2 linked regions of the Marinobacterium aestuarii genome follow. The protein of the gene in region 1 interacts with the protein of each later gene in a pairwise test. Links are inferred from orthologs where the notes say so. Each region holds a gene or a part of one and is shown in the gene's direction. Other genes may lie near its edges.

Region 1 (6,073 bases):
CTCGGTGTTTCTGGCGGATCTGGCGATACGCCAGCTCAAGGCGTCCGCATTGCAGGCCCCTGGCAAGCCGGTGTTCTCGCAGATCGACTTCTTCGACCCGCATCAGCCCTACTCCATTCCCCAGGGTTATGAGGAGCGTTACGAATACCTCAGGTCCGTGGTGCAGGTACCGGCATCCTTCCATGAGCTGCAGGACGAGGGTCGCGGTAGCCAGAACCCAATATTCCGGTTGTATCACCGCTACTGGGGCCTGTACGACGAGGAGCTGGTGAAAGACTATATCGCCTGTCACCTGCTGCAGGTGGAGCTGGTGGACTACGCCATCGGCAAGCTGTTTGCCTATCTGAAGGCCGAGGGCCAGTGGGATGACACGCTGATTCTGTTCACCGCCGACCATGGCGAGATGAACGGCCGGCTGGGGCTGGCGGACAAGGGCGCCTACTTCCATCCCGATATTTTCCGCGCGCCCATGCTGGTCAAGCCGGCGGGTGGCAGCATCGGTGCACCGGCTGATATAGCAACGCCTGTATCCCTGGTGGATTTGGCGCCGACCATACTGCAGGCCGCAGGCCTGGAAACGCCGCTGCAGATGGAAGGCGCGAGCCTGCTGGATATTATGGCCACAGGTACGCGGCCCGCGCTTGAGCAGGTCTATCAGCTGGGCATTCATGTGGGCACCAATTTCGGCTTTGGCTGCCAGGCGAGGTTTGGCGATACCGCCTGGTTCTATGGTTACAGTGCCACCACCGGCTGCGAAGAGCTGTATGACCTGGGCGCGGTGGAACCGGTCAATGCCATCGACGATCCGGCGCTGGCAGGCATTCGTGCCCGCATGGTCAGGCATGCAGGATCCGTGATGCGCGCCGACAAGCGCTGGAGCGGCTATTTCGCGTCTTTCCGGCTGCACAACATGGAGCATTTCATGGATGAGTCGCTGGATGACATACAGATGCTGAAGCCACAGCTCTGAGGTGTCATCTCTTCGGGTAAGCACGACAACGCAGGGCTGGCAGCCTCGCCAGCCCTGTTTCGGGAGCGAGACAGCGCCTGGTAACGGCTGTTTTGACCGCCCTTGGCGCAACGCCTAATATCCAAAGCCCCCTGCCATGAATGCGTGACGCATGAAAAACACCCCTGTACTGCTGGAAAGCCCCGCCACGGCCTTTGGTATCACCCTGAGGTCGGTGTGGGATATCTATGCCGATGAGAGCTATCAGGTGCTTTGGCCCAGGGACAAGAAACTGCCGCTGCTGTCCAGCGCCCATGTCTGTGTCTTTACCCGCCAGGGGCATGGCGTTATCCGCCTCAGGTCGGGTCGGGAAATTCACGCCAAGGGAGCCTGCGTGCTGCTGCTCGAAGCCCGTGACATCCTGAGCTATGCCTGCGAGGGGCTGTTGTGGGAACTCTACTGGGTCGAGTTCGTACTGCATGGCCCGGTCACCCTGCCGCTCAATACGCCGGTGCTGCTGCGGGATCCGACGGCCCATAGCCGCGAGTTCAGCGAGCTGGTGAGCTGCGTTCGGGTGGGCGACACTAATTATCAGGCCTATGCCGCCGCCATCTTCACCAAGGTGCTCTATCAGTGGGTGGCGCTGTCGAACCACCATGCCGAGCCTGCGCCCCTGCGGCGCATCCAAACGGTGATCAGCCAGATGCATGGCCATACGGATGAACGCTGGGCGGTGAAGGACATGGCCCGCCTGTACGGCGCCAGTGAGCAGCAGTTTCGCAAGGTATTCCTGCAATACACCGGCCAGACGCCGAAGGAATACTTCATGAACCTCAAGCTCGACATGGCCCATGCGCTGCTCAACAGAAGCTCGCTGAATGTTTCCCAGGCCGCGTTCAAACTCGGTTTCAGTGATGCCTTCCATCTCAGCAAGGCATTCAAGAGCCGCTTTGGCTATCCGCCCTCCGAGGTGATCAGGGAGCCCCGCGACAGCATTGATAATGTCTATCTGATGGATACGGCGGTGTCTGACGCCTGATCTGGCAGATCGACTGTAAAGTTAGGTAAAGGCTCCGTATGGGACGGGTGACGGCGTTATCATGGAGCCTGAATAACGGGGGCCGGAATGAAAGAACGACTGCTGCTGGTGGATGATGACGTCGAGCTGTGCGAACTGCTGGGCGACTATCTGCGTCATGAAGGTTATGAGATTGACTATGCCCATAACGCCCTTGAAGCTCTTGAACGTCTAAAGGGCAGTCATCCTTATAGCCTGATGGTGCTGGATGTGATGATGCCGGGCCAGAGCGGCCTGGAGTTGTTGCAGCAGCTGCGCCCGCGGGTGCAGCTGCCGGTGATCATGCTGACGGGCCGGGGTGAAGAAATCGACCGTATTCTGGGCCTCGAAATGGGCGCCGATGATTATCTGGGCAAGCCCTGCAATCCCCGCGAGCTGCTGGCACGCATCCGGGCCATTCGCCGGCGCAGTGAAGTGCCTGCGCAGCAGACGGAGTTCCCGCAACAGCCCATCGAGCTGCACGGGATCCGCCTTGATCCAGGCCAGCGGGAAGTGCGGGTGGCGGGCGAGGTATTGGAACTGACCTCCGCCGAGTTCAACGTGCTGGCCTATCTGCTGCATAACGCCGGTCGGGTGATGTCCAAGGCCGAGCTGACCGAACGGGTACTGCACCGTCCGCTCACGGCCTATGATCGCGCTATTGATGTGCACGTGAGCCGGTTGCGGCAAAAGCTGCAGCGCGGCGGCGATAGCCAGGAGCTGATCAAGACATTGCGTGGCGAAGGTTACCTGCTGGTGCTGGAGGCGGGATGAAGTGGTATCGCAGTCTGTACTGGAAGATCTTCCTGGCCATCTGGCTTAGCAGCGTGCTGGTGATCCTGGCCACAGTGGTGATTGTTGGTGGCATGTCGCACCACGAGCGCGATGCCGAGGTGCAGGAAACCCGTGCTCGGGCCCTGGCTGAGCGCATGCTGGAGCGCTACGAGGAAGGTCATGGACTGGAGCGGCTGCAGCGCAAGTTATCCCGCGGGGCTCCCGGCATGCGCATTGTGGAGCTGAGCAGCAACGAGCGGGTATTTAACTCCCTGCCCAAACGCGGGCCCGGTGCCAGGCCTGTGCTGACCTTCGAGCTGGTGTCCGAGTCCGGACGCAGTTACCGCGTGGAGGTTGGGGCCTGGCCGCCGCGGGAGCAGTTTGGTCGTTTCCTGGGCTTGCTGGTGTCGGTGCAGATCGTGCTGATACTGCTGGTGTCGGCGCTGACCAGCCTGGTGCTGACCTGGCTGGTGGTACGGCCGCTCAAGCGCCTGCGGCTGCATACCAGGGCGCTGGCCCAGGGCGATCTGGCAGTACGCAGCGATCAGCAACTGAGCACCCGGGGCGATGAGATCGGCGAGCTGGCGCGGGAGTTCGATACCATGGCGGACTATGTCGAGCGCACCCTGGGGGCCAGTCAGCGGCTGATGCAGGATGTATCCCATGAGCTGCGCGCCCCTCTGGCGCGTTTGCAGGCCGCGGCCGGGTTGCTGGAGCAGCGCCTGGGCGAAGGTGATCCCCTGTTACAAAGGCTTAATCGTGAGTGCGGTCGTATCGATCACCTGATTACCGAAATTCTCTCGCTGTCGCGCCTTGAGGCGCTGGAGCCGGGGACCGATGCCTTCAGCGTGCAGGAGCTGGTGACCGAACTGAGGGAGGACATCCACTTTCAGCAGCCTGAACGCACCCTGACCTTTGAGGTGCCCAAAGGTTGCCGGGCGCGGGGCAACCGCCAATTACTGGAACGTGCCCTGGGCAATGTATTCAATAACGCCCTCAAGCACACGCCGATGGGGACTGCGATCGAACTGAGTTACGCAGCGGTCGGCAACCTGCACGAGCTGCGGATTCGGGATCATGGCCCGGGCGTGCCGTCCGATACCCTGGAGCAACTGTTTGATCCCTTCTTCCGCCAGCGTAGCGGTGTTGATGCCGATGGCTATGGTCTGGGGCTGAGCATTGCGCGCCGTGCGCTGCGCATTCTGGGGGGGAGCATCGAAGCGCGCAATCACCCCCAGGGTGGGCTTGAACTGCTGGTTCGGCTGCCGGTGGCCTGAGCAATTCAAGGTTAAAAGTCGAAAGTCGAAAGTTGAAAGGCCAAGGCCAGAGCCAAAGGACCAGGATTTAAGATCAAAAGCTTAAAGCGTCAGACCCGGTGGCAGAGTGGCCGGCATATCGAGTTGCTCCGCTTCCTGGGATGCCACCGGATAGGCACAGTAGTCCGCGGCATACCAGGCGCTGGGCCTGTGATTGCCACTGCGGCCTATGCCACCAAAAGGCAGGCCGCTGCTGGCGCCGGTGAGCGGGCGGTTCCAGTTGACGATCCCTGCGCGGATGCGCTGTAAAAACCGCTGATACAGCTGGGCGTCGCTGCTGAACAGGCCCGCGCTCAGGCCGAAGGCCGTGGCGTTAGCCAGATCCAGCGCCTCATCGAAGTCGTCGTAGCGGATGATCTGCAGCAACGGACCGAAATATTCCTTGTCGGGCAGATCCCGTACGGCGCTGACATCAATCAGCCCCGGCGACAGCAGGCCGGTGCGGGGGCGCAGCTGGCTCATGGACACCAGCACCCGGGCGCCGAGTTGCACCAGTTCGTGCTGGGCCTGCAACAGTTGCTGCGCCGCCTGCTCGCTGATCAGCGCGCCCATAAAGGGCTGTGGCTGCTGGTTGTAGGGCCCCACCTGAATATCCAGCACGGCCTGACGCAGCTGTTCGATAAAGGTGTCGCCGCTGCGGCCTCTTGGCACCAGCAGCTTGCGGGCACAGGTACAGCGCTGGCCTGCGCTCAGGTAGGCTGACTGAATCGTCATCAGCACAGCAGCCCGCATATCCGGCGTATCGGCCACGATCAGCGGGTTGTTGCCGCCCATCTCCAGCGCCAGAATTTTTTCCGGATGGCCGGCGAATTGCTGGTGCAGGTAGCTGCCGGTCTCGGCGCTGCCGGTAAAGAACAGGCCATCGAGCCCAGGGTGTGCGGCCAGGGCCTGGCCGGTGCTGCGCCCGCCCTGCAGCAGGTTCAGCACACCATCCGGCAGGTCGGCCTTCTGCCAGAAATGCATGCACAGCTCCGCCACCCGGGGCGTCAGCTCGCTGGGTTTGAACAGCAGGGTGTTGCCCGCCAGCAGCGCCGGAATGATGTGTCCGTTGGGCAGGTGGCCGGGGAAATTGTACGGGCCGAACACCGCCACCACGCCATGGGGGTGATGCCGCAGCGTCGAGGTAATACCATTGCTGTGCTGGCGTTTTTCGCCACTGCGCTCCAGTGCCGCCTGAATCGAGATATCGGCCTTGCCGATCATGGCGGCCACTTCGGTGGCGGCTTCCCATTGCGGCTTGCCGGTTTCCTGGCCGATGGTATCAGTGAGCAGGTCGCGGTGCTGTTCCAGCTGGCTGACAAAACGGCGTACCAGGGTGGCGCGCTGCTCAAACGTCATCAGGCGCCAGTGCTCGAAAGCGTTGCGGGCCGCCAGAACAGCGTCATTAACCTGTTCACTGCTGGCGGCGCGCCCGTGCCAGATACGCTGGCCGTTGCCAGGGTTAAAGGATTCCATGTCGGCGTCATCACCCTGACACCACTGGCCATTGATAAACAGGGAAGCGGGTTCGGTCATTCGGGTTGTCTCGCTTTGATGGGGACTATGCGCAGCGGGTCACCGTTGGAGACGCGTAACGCCTCGGCCAGTTCGTGGCTGATTTGGGCCGCGCTGCCCTCGGGCTGAAGAGGCGCGACTGTGCAGCGAAAGTCTTCCAGCAGGGTGTTGCTGATCAGGTAGAGGTGGTCACTTCTGCAGGAGCTGTCGCTGATCCGGGCCTTGACGTAACGACTGTCACGCACGCTGCGGATATCGTTGAGGCGGGTCGCGACTGTGGGGCCGGCGTCGAAGATGTCGATATAACCCTCAAACCGAAAGCCTTCGTTTTCCAGCATGCGCTTGGCGGGTTCGGTATTGCGATGCACCTGGCCGATCACCCGTTGGGCATCCTTGGGCAGCAGATGCAGATAGATGGTGTGCTTGGGCATGAGCTCGGCGATAAAGATCTTGTTGCCGGAGCCTGTGAGGTAATCCGCCTGG
Region 2 (5,835 bases), 3.1 Mb from region 1 along the record:
AAGGCAACAATCCGCTGTTATTAGAACGGACTTGCCAACAGCTTGACTATCAAGCATCATTATATGCAGGTCCGTCCTTGACTTTTCAGGTGTCGCCTGTCAGGCTTCGTGTGAAACACGAAGCCTGACAGGCGACACCTTAGAGTTGCTTGTAAGTTGTTGTTTTTTAAGGGAAATCAGAGGTCATCATGGTTAGTAAGCTACACGGCTCTGAAGTCCATTTCTTTGAGCTTCGAGCTCAAGAGAAAGAGCAGCAACGCCAGGAACTGCACAGAAATGCGGCAGAACTCGGCGCACAGCGATTGGCGAAAGCCAAAGCGTCTTCTCGTCGGAAGGTTATTCTTAAGGCCTTCGGTTAATATCATTCATCTCGGAAACGCCCCTACCTGCATATGACAGATGATCAGGACGATCAGACCGATACCCTTGGGGACATTCTCGCCCGTCTTTCGCCAGAAGCAGCCGCCGAGGTCACCATCATCGGCGGGCAAGCCCTCTGTGTATGGGGCGACCACTACCTATTGGATCAGCTTACGGGTGAAGAATACACACACCTTGCGAGTGACGACCTAGACCTGCTCGGGAAGCGGCACGCCATAGAGCTATGCGCTGAAGCTTGGGGCGGCCAAGCAAAGTTTCCTGCCTTTGGTGATCAAACTCCCAACTCAGGAGTGGTAATGATCAAAGGGGCTACAGGGGAAAACTTGTCAATCGAGTTCCTCATCGCCGTTTATGGATTGACCGACCGAGAAGTGATCAAGTTTGCAGATGCCCTGCCAGTTGGCGACCTACAAATACCCATCTTGTCGCCTCCCTTATGCTTAAAATCACGAATCAACAACCTTGTCGGACTTAGGTACGCGGAGAGAAAGCAGGCTCGGGAAGTCGTACGAGTTAAACTCGCCGCATTGGCCACAAGAATGTACATCGTCGACCATCTCGAGCAGGGAAACGTCAAGGGAGCGCTCAGGATAGCCAAGTACCTAATCCGCAGCGTATTCCTGACCAATGAGGCCCGCGTCGCATATCGCAGATATGGTGCGGAGTTCTTACACGCGCTGCCAGATAATCACGGTATGTGGCCAACAGAGGCTAAGGAACTGGAGTTCCCCAAGAGATTACTTCAAGTGCGCGACTACCTGGGTATCAAGAGCGAGTGAAATTACCGTAAAAATTTATCGGCGTTTCTCTATCCTTGTCTTCGTCAGCTCCCCTCCCCACCCCCATCCCGCTAACGCACCGAGCTCTGGCTGTTCGACCGTCTAGGATCAGCCGCCGCCAGATCAATCAACTCTTACAAGACCTCCTGGCTATCGGAGTCCAATGAACATTGGCTATCCCAGCCAGACCTGCTCCCAAAGTACTGGTTAATGAGCTGATCGGGGTGAGCGTCGAGCCGTTGGTGGTCGAACACTGCTAAAGCGAAACCCGAGCCGGTCCGAAAAAAGGCTTCGAAGTTAGAATGAAGAGGCTTTGGCTGAAGCCGAGGCCTTGATGTGCCCCAGAATTAGTGGACACATTTTCAAGCGGCTGCACGAAACGCTGATGCGTAGTCCACAGGACTCATGTCGTCATTGCTGGAGTGCAGCCGCACCCGGTTATAAAGCACCTCGACAGAACCGAAAATGGCTTGATTCGCGTCATCCCCTATATTGACGTGCTAGTGCTAGTGTACTGCTTCGCTCTTAGAGGCGCTTTTAGCGAGTCGCCAGGAGGCTGGCCGCACGGCGCATTTTCGAAGGCATAGTGGGCCTATGTCGAGGAAATGCAACACCGCGGACGGCCTTCTGGCGGTTCGCCCGAAGGGAGCGCGCCAATTCGCGCCCAACTGCGTTGCCGCTCTTGGCAAGAGCCCCACTATTACCGGCGAACGGCGCCTTGCCGGACACAAATTGGCGGGCTCTATAAGCACCCATTAGGGCGAAGCAGTACACTAGGTCAGTGAAGCCACAAAACCTGAAATCACCTCATCGGCTGACGGGCTACGCGGCGCCTTATCCTGCAGGGCGGGAAGTGAGTGCTCGGCCAGGGTCTTGTGCTTTGCATCAATCGGCGCCGCTCTATAGAATGAGGCTACTCTTCGCTGCCATCGAACACGCCAATTTTATGAGCAATTCCAGTCATTTAGCCGAGCTTGTCCAGCAGTTCTGCACCCAGCGCCCGATTCGGGCAGGGTCACTGATCATCACCATCTTTGGTGATGCCATAGTGCCGCGCGGCGGTACTGTCTGGTTGGGCAGCTTGATCAAGGTGCTGGAATCCTTTGGCTTGAATCAGCGGCTGGTGCGTACCTCGGTGTTTCGCCTTAGCAAGGAAGAGCCCTGGCTGTCGGCACAGCAGCTGGGGCGGCGCAGCTATTACAGTCTCACGGCCCAGGGGCGGCGGCGTTTCGACAAGGCTTTCAAGCGTATCTATCTGCCGGTGCTGCCGGAGTGGGATGGGTCCTGGTGCCTGGCGGTATTGTCCCAGGTGCCCGTGGACATTCGCCAGCAGGTGCGCGATGAGCTGAGCTGGATGGGTTTTGGCTCCTTCTCGCCGATTCTTATGGCCATGCCCCACTGCGACATGCAGGAAGTACGCAACACCCTGCAGGAGCTGGGGGCGCTGGATGACTGCATTCTGTTTGAAACCCGTGAAGGCGACGCCTTTTCGTCCCAGGCGCTGCGTGAACAGTCCCGCGAGTGCTGGAACCTGGATCAGGTGTCGGACAGCTATAAGCACTTTCTGGAACGCTTTCGCCCGGTGTGGCAGGAGATGAAGGCGCAGGACAGTCTCGATCCTGGTGAATGCTTCCTTGCCCGCACCCTGCTGATTCATGAGTACCGCAAGGTCCTGCTGCGCGACCCGCAACTGCCGGCTGAGCTCTTGCCCCAAGACTGGAGCGGCGTGGCGGCCCGCCAGCTGTGCCGCAACCTCTATAGTCTGGTGTGCGCCGCGTCCGAGGAGTATATCGCCAAGATGTTCGAAACCGCCGATGGCCCACTGCCTGAACCCATGCCTGCGTTTTACAAGCGTTTCGGTGGCGTAAAAGCCTGAGCCCTGCTCGGGTTACGTCCACCTTTAAAAGGCTGGCGTTATTCGTTATTCGTTATTCGTAATGCTCATACTCTCACCAATAACCAATAACCAATAACCAATAACCAATAACCAATCACCAATCTAGTCCCCTTGGTGCTTCCAGCGCGTCATGGGCATGCAGCTGATGGGGCCTGCGAAACCGGATCTGAAAGTGCTGCAGATCGCCCACGTCGACGAAAAGGTTTCCCGCCTGAGGGCACAGACGCCAACCCGGTCTGACCTCCGTTCTTGGCGACAGGCACGGCGCCCGTCGTCTAACAAGAAAAACGACGCTCATCATCGCTCTACAGCGATTCCAACTTCCGCACAAATTGCTAAACTTCAGCCTGCACCTCAGGTGAATGAGACGCGTTATTGAACTCGCAGCGCCTCACTACTCTGTAATTCAAGGGAAAGATGAATGGCACAAAATATTTACGACAGAAGCGAATTTTTTGACGGTTATAGCCAGCTACCTCGGTCTGTACATGGGCTTGATGGTGCGCCGGAATGGGCCGCCATTCGCGCAATGCTGCCAGGTCTGGACGGCAAGCGAGTTGTGGATCTTGGCTGTGGCTTTGGCTGGTTTGCGCGATGGGCCCGAGAGCAGGGGGCTGTCCATGTGCTCGGTTTGGACCTTTCCGAAAAAATGCTAGAGCGTGCCAAGTCCGCGACGAATGATGAAAATATTGACTACAAGATCTCCGATCTGGAGCAGCTTGCTCTTCCAGAGGGGGCATTTGACTTTGCGTACAGCTCACTCGCGTTCCACTATATCGACGACTTCGGCAAACTGGTGGCAACGATCTATCGTGCTCTGACTCCCGGGGCACGGTTTGTTTTTACTATCGAGCACCCAATCTATATGGCGCCCGTAATGCCGGCGTGGTCCAGGGACGGCGACGGTAGAAGAATCTGGCCCCTGGAAAGCTATTCGGTGGAGGGGCCGCGGAAAACGGACTGGTTCGCCAAAGGGGTTATCAAGCATCACCGAACTATCGGGACGACGCTCAATACATTGATCAACCTCGGCTTCAGCATCCGCCATGTACAGGAATGGGCGCCTACCGGGGAACAGGTAACTGAAAATCCAGGCCTGTTGGAAGAACTGGATCGGCCGATGATGTTGCTGATCTCGGTGCAAAAATGAAAGTCCAACTTCAGGAGTTGTCCCCATTCATGCCTGGAGTTGCTCTATCGCCAAAACATCTGTTCCGATCCAGCCTGGTGGCTCCTGGTACTCCACAGCGCAGCCCCGTCGTTTGAGTAGCGCAAGCAATTAACCCCGAGGATGATGATAAGGGCGCTCCTGGTTGGCTGGCAGCAAGGCTAGGGCAGTGCCGCGATGCTGCGCTCGTACAGCTGGCGCAGGGCCTGTTGAGCGGCGCTATCGCAGGGCGGGCCGCTGCGCTCAAGTTCGCGGCAGCGGGCGGCGGCGGCGACAAGGCCGAAGTTGGCGCAGGTGCCGGCCAGCTTGTGCAACAGGGCGGGCTGATCGGCATCCGTTTCGGCCAGCTCAGTGAGCAGGCTGTCGCACTGGGCCTGCATGCGCAACAACAGGCCGTCAAAGTGTTCCTCACCCAGCATGCTGCGGTGCTGGGCCAGCAGGCTGCTGTCTAGCAAGTCGGCATCGGTCGAAGTGTTGTCAGCACCTGGCCCATCTGCCAGCGGTGCGGTTGGTACTGAGTCACTAGCCTGGGTATTTTCAGGGCGGGTGCTGGCCGGAGGAACCGCATCGCCAGCACTGGCCTGTTCATCGTACAGCAGGCGTTCGAGTTCGCTGAACTGTAGCGGTTTTCCCACCACGGCATCCATGCCGGCGTCCAGGTACTGCTGAATCTCCGGCCCGGTGACGGAGGCGGTGAGGGCAATGATGCGTACCGCAGCCCGGCTGCTGTCGGGGTGCTGGCGCATGCGCCGGGCGGTTTCCACGCCGTCCATGTCGGGCAGGTGGATATCCATCAGCACCAGATCGTAGGCATGATCGTTGTGCATCGACAGCGCCGTGTAGCCATCGTCGGCGATACTGACGCTGTGGCCTTCGCTTTCAAGCAGGCCGCAGCTGACCTGCTGATTGATCTCGGTATCCTCGACCAGCAGTATATCCAGTGCCCGCGCAGGGACTGTGGGTCGCCAGGGCTGGGCCGTATCGGCGGCAGGTGGCTGCGCCTGGGTCTGGACATAGTCGAGCTCGAACCAGAACAGGCTGCCGCGGCCTTCGGTGCTGTCAAAGTCGATCTGCCCCTGCTGCAGCTCAACCAGGCGGCGACAGATGGACAGGCCCAGTCCGGTGCCACCAAAGCGTCGCGTGATGGTACTGTCGGCCTGGCTGAAATGGGCGAAGATGCGCTCGCGGGCGCTTTGCGGTATGCCGATGCCGGAGTCCTCCACCTCAAAGCGCAGGCGGATCTCACTGTCGCTGCGCCGCAGGCAGCGCACGCGCAGGGCGACATAGCCCTCCTGGGTGAACTTGAGGGCGTTGGCGCCGAGGTTCAGCAGCACCTGGCTCAGGGCGCGCCTGTCGCCGCACACCCTCTCAGGCAGGGCGTTGTCCAGCCGTACAATCAGCTGCAAGGCCTTTTCCCGCGCCAGTGATTCCAGCAGCGGGCGTATCTCATCCACCACCTGGCGCACCGAGAAGGGGTGCTGTTCCAGTGTCAGTTGCCCGGCTTCGATCTTGGTGAAATCCAGTACATCATTGAGGATCGACAGCAGGGTGCGGCCCGACTGGTAGATAGCCTTGACCTGGGTCTGTTGTTCGGCCGACAGGGGCGCCCG

Evidence for each region.
Region 2: the proteins of A8C75_RS00545 (region 1) and paaX interact in binary tests that used the Escherichia coli proteins (3 or more experiments, as listed by UniProt). The link is inferred for Marinobacterium aestuarii from one-to-one orthologs.

What each region holds. Positions count from the first base shown.
Region 1 is NZ_CP015839.1:117,357-123,429, forward strand. What follows is about bases 1,930-4,916. They hold A8C75_RS00545 (sensor histidine kinase), read left to right. Parts: upstream 1,930-2,776; coding sequence 2,777-4,057; downstream 4,058-4,916. Other genes in these bases: A8C75_RS00535 (helix-turn-helix transcriptional regulator), read left to right, coding at 1,930-1,988; A8C75_RS00540 (response regulator transcription factor), read left to right, coding at 2,076-2,780; astD (succinylglutamate-semialdehyde dehydrogenase), read right to left, coding at 4,139-4,916. In the rest of the region: A8C75_RS00530 (sulfatase-like hydrolase/transferase), read left to right, coding at 1-970; more of A8C75_RS00535, read left to right, coding at 1,122-1,929; more of astD, read right to left, coding at 4,917-5,611; astA (arginine N-succinyltransferase), read right to left, coding at 5,608-6,073. UniProt on the Escherichia coli protein: Histidine kinase member of the two-component regulatory system CpxA/CpxR which responds to envelope stress response by activating expression of downstream genes including cpxP, degP, dsbA and ppiA.
Region 2 is NZ_CP015839.1:3,178,541-3,184,375, reverse strand. What follows is about bases 1,323-4,071. They hold paaX (phenylacetic acid degradation operon negative regulatory protein PaaX), read left to right. Parts: upstream 1,323-2,106; coding sequence 2,107-3,036; downstream 3,037-4,071. Other genes in these bases: A8C75_RS13900 (class I SAM-dependent methyltransferase), read left to right, coding at 3,479-4,071. In the rest of the region: A8C75_RS13910 (hypothetical protein), read left to right, coding at 393-1,160; more of A8C75_RS13900, read left to right, coding at 4,072-4,207; A8C75_RS13895 (AAA family ATPase), read right to left, coding at 4,387-5,835. UniProt on the Escherichia coli protein: Negative regulator of the paaZ and paaABCDEFGHIJK catabolic operons. Binds the consensus sequence 5'-WWTRTGATTCGYGWT-3'. Binding of PaaX is specifically inhibited by phenylacetyl-coenzyme A (PA-CoA).